Regions from separate parts of the Shewanella glacialimarina genome, predicted to be linked through region 1. Evidence: predicted binding sites of a transcription regulator. Region 1 holds the regulator's gene; the other holds the start of a gene.
What was found. Region 1 encodes LexA, which represses DNA repair genes until DNA is damaged. Its sites were predicted from a motif close to TACTGTATNNNNATACAGTA; they were not measured.

Region 1 (4,194 bases):
CCGCGTCAGACGGATCTTCCATAGCGATAAGGGTTTTAGTGGCTGGAATGGCCATACCAATTAAAATAACGAATGGGATCACGGTCCAAGCAATTTCTACTTTGGTACTTTCATGAAAATTTGCCGCGACCGCGCCTTTGGATTTACGATGATAGATCATTGAATAAATCATGATCCCAAACACCACAACACCAATAGCACAGCAAATATAAAGAATGATCATATGGAGGTCATAAACCTGGCCACTGATATTCGTTACACCCTTTGTCATGTTGAGGGGCATTTCGTTTGCCCCAAGTGGAGGTGCCATTAACACCGCCATTACACAATACAACCATTGCTTCACAAGACTTCTCCTCTGCCAATTGCGAATAGCAACTACAAAGAAGAGTCACACAGTAAGTCTCTGCTCTATGTAAACTCTTCGGTTCCCAAAAAAGCTTGATGACCTCAAAGTACCTTGGTGGTTGTAAGCGTGTAAGGCTTACGGATTTATATTTATGTGCACCACGCTGATACCTACAACTGAACCTATCAATTCTGATTTGACGCTTTTATCTGTCAGATAAAATCTAGACTGTAGCGTTTCAATTAGGTTAAAAATGTTTCAACCCTGTTAAACACATTACTTGTAGATTAAACATTGATCAAGATCACTTTTATAGCTAATTAGCTGAAAGTTTGCATAAAAAAGCCCTGTACATAGACAGGGCTCAGTAAACACGGCGTTTAGTACTAATGAAATGAAGTGAAATTAATTGTTTTAACAGCATTATTTTGATTTGAAATAATTGCTTTGGTTGCCAAATTAGTGCCTAAGTGAGTGCTTACATCCTCAATTACTACACCTAATGCGCGGGCACTTTTGGCCACTAACTCTAATCGGCGGCTATCGCGTGCATCTAATGGTTGAGTCCATGAAATTACCGCACTGGATGTGCCACTGGTTAATGCTTTTTCCATCGCCCAAAGTGTTTCAATTTCATCCTTTGCATGTACTAACAATACGCGGTCCATTCTTACCCCGGCACTAGCTAACATCTGTTTGTAATTGATATTGGCGGGGTTAATTAGCACAATCCATCGACCTTGCTGGCTTAGTAGTGCCAACTGGCTAGCATATTGACCGAGTTCCACTTTACCATTGGTTTCGGTTTGGAGTGTGGTGATAGGCTGCGCTAAATTAATATCTGCAGTTGGTATATCTACCCATAAACCAGGATGACGCGGGGATGTACCCATTAGTTTGTTCATAACCATTCTCCATTACGAATTACACCAACTGCAAGCCCTTCAATAGTCAGGCTTTGGTAACTTAAGTCTACTTCTATAGGTGCATACGCTTCATTTTCAGCGTGCAAATATACGACATTGCCTTTTTTCTCAAAACGTTTCACTGTCACGTCATCTTCAACACGAGCAACAACTACCTGGCCATTTCTGGCTTGCTGTATTTTATGTACGGCGAGTAAATCACCCTCTAGAATACCGATGTTTTTCATGCTGTCACCACGCACTCTTAATAAGAAGTTTGCGGCGGGTTTAAACATATTGGGGTCAACTTGATAATATTGTTCAACATGCTCTTGCGCTAAAATAGGTTCACCTGCGGCGACTTGTCCAATTAAAGGTAAACCTGTTTCTTCGGGTTCATCTTCTTGGGTTAATCGTATTCCACGGGATGTGCCGGGCATGATTTCAATAAACCCTTTCTTAGCCAAGGCTTTTAAATGCTCTTCTGCAGCATTTGCGCTTTTGAAACCTAGGCGTGTGGCGATTTCTGCACGAGTAGGCGGCATACCAGTTTCAGAGATATTGTTTTTAATAAGCTCTAAAATTTCAGCTTGGCGTGGTGTTAAGGGTCTCATGTTGTTTCCTGTCTTTCTATACAGTAACTGTCATTATATACAGTGTTTTGGTTTGCGCAAGTATTCACCAATTATTTTTTAATTTTATTATCTTAAATAGTTTTTTTATTATATGTATCAATTGCATGCTTTAATTTATTTGTTATTGAATTTAAAAGCTTTGCTTGATGTGTACAGCATATAGTGAAAGGTAACCAGTTTCTGGTATCCTATGTGCCCATATTAAAAGGGCTTTATTGCGAATATTATTATGTCAAAACCAGATTCAATCATGCTTAGACTGCTGCGTAGGGTGCAAAAGCTGATGGTGCAAACGATAGTTGTGCCACATGACCCATTTGCAGATCTAAACTTCGATCCAGACAAGCCCATTGTTTATGTCATGAAGACAGAGTCGATAAGTGACACTGCAGCATTAAGCGAAATGACCCAAGGTTTAGGCTTACCAAGTCCTTATGCGCCATTACAACTTGATGGTATGAAAGTGCCACGAGTTGTTTGTTTAGAGGGGCGAAAGCCTATTATTGGTAAGCGTGAGGGTGGTGAGAAGTTTTTAAACTGTTTTACCAGTTTATTAGCGCTCCACCGTCAGCAGCCTGAATTAGATATTCAACTTGTGCCAGTAAGTCTTTACTGGGGCCGTACTCCAGGCAAAGAAGATGACACGATGAAAGCTGCTGTGCTTGAACGTGAGAATCCAACCTGGTTACGTAAATGGTTAATGATTCTATTTCTAGGTCGCCATAGTTTTGTGCAGTTCTCTAACGCAATGTCATTACGCTATTTAGCCGATGAACATGGTACTGATGAGGCGATTGCTCATAAGTTAATTCGGGTGGCTCGGGTACATTTTCGCCGTCAACGTAAAGTAATGACTGGACCACAACTGCCTAACCGTCAAGCTCTGTTTGCTTCGTTATTAAAGTCTGAATCGATCAATAAGGCCATTGAAGAAGAAGCGACAAATAAGAAGATTTCCAAAGAAAAAGCGCGTGAAACTGCGATTGAGTATCTGGACGAAATCGCGGCCGACTATTCAGACAGTTTAGTACGAATTGCCGAGCGTTTTCTCACCTGGTTATGGAATAAGCTATACAGTGGTATTAACATCAAAGGCGCTGAGCAAGTGCGTCAACTGCATCATGACGGTCATGAAATTGTATATGTGCCTTGTCATCGCAGTCACATGGACTATTTACTGCTGTCTTATATTTTGTATTACCAAGGTATGGTGCCGCCGCACATTGCCGCCGGTATCAACTTAAACTTCTGGCCTGCAGGCCCAATGTTCCGTCGTGGTGGTGCATTTTTCATTCGCCGTAGTTTTAATGGCAACAAACTGTATACCGCAATTTTTCGTGAGTATTTAGATCAACTGTTTGCTAAGGGCTACGCTGTTGAATACTTTACCGAAGGCGGCCGTTCACGTACTGGCAGATTGCTTGCGCCTAAAACCGGTATGTTAGCCATGACAATTAATAGTGTACTGCGTGGTATTGAACGTCCAGTGACGTTAGTGCCTGTTTATCTTGGTTATGACCATGTGATGGAAGTGGCTACTTACCATAAAGAATTAAGTGGTAAGAAAAAAGAGAAGGAATCACTTTGGCAGGTATTTGGTGCTATTCGTAAGCTGGGTAATTTTGGCCAGGGTTACGTAAACTTTGGCGAGCCAATCAATTTACAAAACTTTTTGAAACAGCAATCTCCCGATTGGCGTGAAGAAATTGCCAAAGATCCTGACCAGAAACCATCATGGGTTACGCCAGCAGTTAATCTTCTAGCCAATCAAGTGATGACCAACATAAATGGTGCCGCTGCAGCAAGTTCAGTCACGTTAACCAGTTTAGTATTACTGGCCTCAGAGCAAAATGCGTTAGAACGTCATCAGCTTGAGCGTCAGCTAAATTTCTATTTAAAACTGTTAAAGCAAGCTCCTTATTCCGACTATGCATCGGTTGCAGAAGGTGATGGTCCATCCATTGTTAAGCATTGCTTATCACTCAATAAATTTACCTTAGAAAAAGACCCTCTCGGGGACATTGTCGCAATTGACCCTAACCATGCTATTACCTTGAGTTATTATCGTAATAATATTATTCATATCATGATTATTCCTTCATTAATTGCCAGTTGTTTAGTGCGCTATGAAGAGTGTAACCGTGAACAAATTCTGGCAGTGGTTGAGGACTTTTACCCGCTGATGAAAGCAGAATTATTTATGGGTATTGCTGATCTTCCCGCTTATGTTGATTTAGTGCTTGATCAAATGGTTGAGGAGAATTTAATTAGTGGTGATAAACGTTGTGTTGTTGTCCAAGCGAAT
Region 2 (4,194 bases), 2.0 Mb from region 1:
TTTACCTGTGTTGATAATCTGATTGGATTTTGTGCACCGTAACGACATTTTTTGTGACGACAATATCATCGACTAACACTTTTATCTTCGTTTCGGAATGTTCAGCCTGTGCAAGTTACCTTACGATTTTTAAATTAACTTATTCTTTAGCACTTAATGAGTGGCAAGCTTTTCCAGTCGGTTGTGTATTGCGGCGTCAGTAATTCTCGTCGCATGGCCCATTTATGTTCAATGCCTTGAGCGGCTACAAATAAGGTGTCTGTGCCATAGCGTTGATTGATAGCATCAAGCGTTTTCATTAATGCTGGATTAGCTTTAGGTGGGTTAAATAAATCGAATTGGGTGTGTTTTTCACAGCTTAAATCAAGCAGACCTACGCCAATTTTGTAATAGCGAATACCGGCTCTAAATAATTTTACTGCTGCGTTGCTCATGGCCTGGGTTAACTCTTTGGTGCAATTTGTCGGGCACGCAAATGATACGAGTACTTTGAAGTTGACGGGATGGTCATCATAGGGTGAGTTACTGGCAAACAGCATCATTGTTTTGCAATGTGTTCCCTGCTTGCGTGCCTTTACCGCCGCAATACCAACATGTTTACTTAATGCTTGCAGCAATGAGTCATAATCAACAATACGCTCACCGACACTGCGGGTAGAAAAAATTTGTTGCTTATCTGCCCTCGCCTCATCCCATACTTTACATACCAGACCGTTTAACTCACGCACTGTACGTTCAATTTCAATGCTGAATTGTTTACGTGCTAAGCCTGCGGGCATATTAGCCAGTTCAAGTGCACTATTGATATTCATTAAAGCTAATTTTTTACTAATACGCCGACCCACTCCCCAAACATCACCGGCACTCATTGATTGTAAAATAGCTATTCGCTCAGGCTCGTTATCAATCACACAAACACCTTTGTAGGCTTGTATTTTCTTCGCGGCATGATTGGCCACTTTCGCTAAGGTTAAGGTGGGTCCCATGCCCACGCAAACCGGCAGACGCGCTTCTTTCCATACTGCACGACGAATTAATTGACCCTGGGTGCGTAAACATTGAATGGCGGGATAACACTGCTTGAATGAAAGAAAGCTTTCATCGATGGAATACACATGCTGTTCGGGGGCAAAACGGCCAATGATACTCATCATTTTCATCGATAAATCGGCATAGAGTTCGTAGTTACTTGAGCAGGCTATAACGCCTTTTTGTTGACACAAGTGCTTAACCTGGAAGTAAGGCGAAAACTTTGGTACGCCCAGCTCTTTAGCCTGACGGTTAGCCGCAACTATGCAGCCGTCGTTATTACTCAACACTATAATGGGTTTACCGCGCCAGTCTGGACGAAAGACCTGCTCTGCACTGCAATAAAATGAATTAGCATCAACTAAAGCAAACATGGTTAACTCACCTGGGGCGAGCTGGCCAGTAAAGGGCTTTGGCGATGACAACGAATAGAGCGAATCACCACGCCTTCAATATTGAATGAATCATAATAGTTTATCGCTTGCGGCTGATATAACTCATTAGATGATAATAATAACCTGCGGTTTTTATCCAGAATTTTACACACAAACTCACCATTAAAATTGGCAACAATCACATCACCATGACGGGCGGTTTCATGGCGATCAACAATCAATAGGTCGCCATAAAAAATACCGACGCCCTGCATTGAGTCACCACTTGCGACACCAATAAAAGTGGCATTAGGATGTTCAATCAATAGTTCATCTAGGCTTAACGATAACTGTAAATACTCAGATGCAGGACTTTCAAAACCGGTAATCCCCGCACTGGCATGAATAGGAATAATGCGCATAACAAACACCACTGTATAAATATACAGTTATTGTATTATATTGAAGGATTATTGCCAGTTTTTAATTAAAATCAAAAAATCATCACCCAATTTTTTAGCTTTAGGGCAAGACCGATCAACAAGGGAATTTAAGTCGGAGGCGATTTATGACTGGTCTAAACCGCGCATATTTCATAGAGAATAGAGGCTTTACAGCGTAAACTGTTTGTTTATGTTTTTGATAAAGAGAGCCAGATCCGTGATTAAATTCTCTGTTGATACCCACGCACACACCATAGCTTCAACCCACGCATACAGTACTGTTCATGAGTATTTTTCGATAGCCAAAACCAAAGGCATTAAACTTTTTGCTATTACCGATCATGGGCCTGATATGGCAGATGCGCCCCACTTTTGGCATTTTGTGAATATGCGAGTATTGCCAAGAATTGTGGATGGTGTTGGTATGCTGCGCGGTATTGAAGCGAATATAAAAAATGATCTAGGTGAAATTGATTTTTACGGCAGCTATTTAACCGATCTCGATATTGTCTTGGCGGGTTTTCATGAGCCGGTATTCCCACCATCTAGCCAAGAAGCGCATACACAAGCACTTATCAATTGCATTGAAAGTGGCCACGTTGACATCATTACCCACCCCGGAAATCCGTCATATCCGATTGATATCAAAAGGGTTGCGAAAGCCGCCGCTGAGCACAATGTCGCGCTTGAAATTAATAACTCGTCTTTCTTAACCTCTCGTAAAGGCAGTTTAGCTAACTGCACTGATATTGCGAGTGCAGTGAAACACGCTGGCGGATTATTAGTGATGGGATCGGACTCTCACGTTGCATTTAGCTTGGGCGGCTTTGAAAAGTGCATTGAAGTTATTGATGCAGTGGATTTTCCAATCGAGCGATTATTAAATCGCAGCCCTGAAGCATTACTGTCATTTTTAACGGCAAGAGGCCACACCAATTTAGATGAATACGCGGAGTTAATCGATTCGCCATAAAATGAGTCACTACATCAGCTTTAGTCTGCGTATGTGGTGAGTGTTATGGCGTTTATTGGGCGCGAGTAATGAATTGAATATTGAATAAAAATCCCATTAAAGTGCTCTTTAAATGGGATTTTTATCATCAATTTGTCGCTGAGCTTATCGCTGACAGTATAGCTCGCGTAATAGATTAGTTTTGGGTTAAAAAACGTTGTTTAACTGCTTCAGCCATTAAGTGTGGTGGAATTAAGCCTTGTTCTAGCACGAAGTTATTAAAGGCTAAACGGTCAAATTTGTCACCCAGGGCCAATTCAACATCGGCTCTTATTTCAAGTAACCTTGATAAACCATAAAAGTAGCTGCCCGCCTGTCCGGGCATACGCATGGTATAACGGTCTACTTCTTGTTTTACTGCGGCTTTTGAGAACACCACATCATTGCTTAATAAATTGTAAGCTTGCTCTTTGGTGGTTAACCCTAAATTTAGCATCGGGTCTAACATGGCACGGGCGTTACGTAATAGGCGATGTTGCAAGGCGATGAGTTGGCCTTCAATGGGTAAATAAGGCAGCATTTCAGCTTCAGCATAAAGTGCCCAACCTTCTACGTTGACGCTATTAAACGCATAATACACTCGAGCCAATGACACACCTTGCTCTAACATGACGGCAAATTGCAGTTCATGCCCAGGTCGGCCTTCGTGAGCACTTAATGTGTACGCAACCGCGTTAAAGTTAAAGTCATCATAAGCGGCATCGCCACTTAATGCCGGGTTGCCGGTTGTCAGTACAAATTGACCTTGCTCGCCAGTGTTACCAATAAACGGGGGTGGCAACATATGCGGTGCTGGGCTGCCCGCAGCCTCTGCATCGCTGGCAAGACGCATAATCATATTACGTTTTGGTAAGTCGACAACAGCTTGCGCAGTAATAATGCCTTCAAGTTTAGTGTTAATTTCGCGATAGTGGTTTTCAATTTTATCGTTGGCTAATGAGTCATTTTTAAGCGCTTTAATCACATCGCGATAATCACTCGATGGCATATCAAACTTTGCTGCCACTAACGGAGCCAAAGCTTGCATGTTCGCTTTGGTGATCATGTAACTTGCTTTAGCACGTTCAATGAGCAAGTTTGGGTCTATATCAATTCCTGCGCTTTTAAGTTTTAACGCATAAATTTCAGAGGGCAATTTATAGTCAGTGCGCGCATGAGGAATAACCGTTTTTTCAGCCCATTGACGGTAATCTGTAATTTGTTTTTTTAACAGCGCTAAATTATCGTCGGCTTGACTGAAGTCATTTTTATCAAATAATTGCTGTAAACCTTGCAGTAAGGTGTCGGTTCTGGCTAATGCTTGTTCTACTTCTTCTTTAGTTGGGCCGAGTAATGC

Region 2: a site for LexA is predicted at 1,835-1,854, ahead of FJ709_RS09725 (LexA family protein). Genes of this name have one in related genera too.

What each region holds. Positions count from the first base shown of each region.
Region 1 is NZ_CP041216.1:4,213,916-4,218,109, reverse strand. Features, by position in the region: gene coxB (cytochrome c oxidase subunit II) at 1-346, opposite strand, end outside; gene FJ709_RS18435 (cell division inhibitor SulA) at 736-1,254, opposite strand; gene lexA (transcriptional repressor LexA) at 1,251-1,868, opposite strand; gene plsB (glycerol-3-phosphate 1-O-acyltransferase PlsB) at 2,119-4,194, shown strand, end outside.
Region 2 is NZ_CP041216.1:2,230,052-2,234,245, forward strand. Features, by position in the region: gene FJ709_RS09720 (Y-family DNA polymerase) at 147-1,403, opposite strand; gene FJ709_RS09725 (LexA family protein) at 1,406-1,825, opposite strand; gene FJ709_RS09730 (phosphatase) at 2,067-2,819, shown strand; gene FJ709_RS09735 (DUF885 domain-containing protein) at 2,995-4,194, opposite strand, start outside.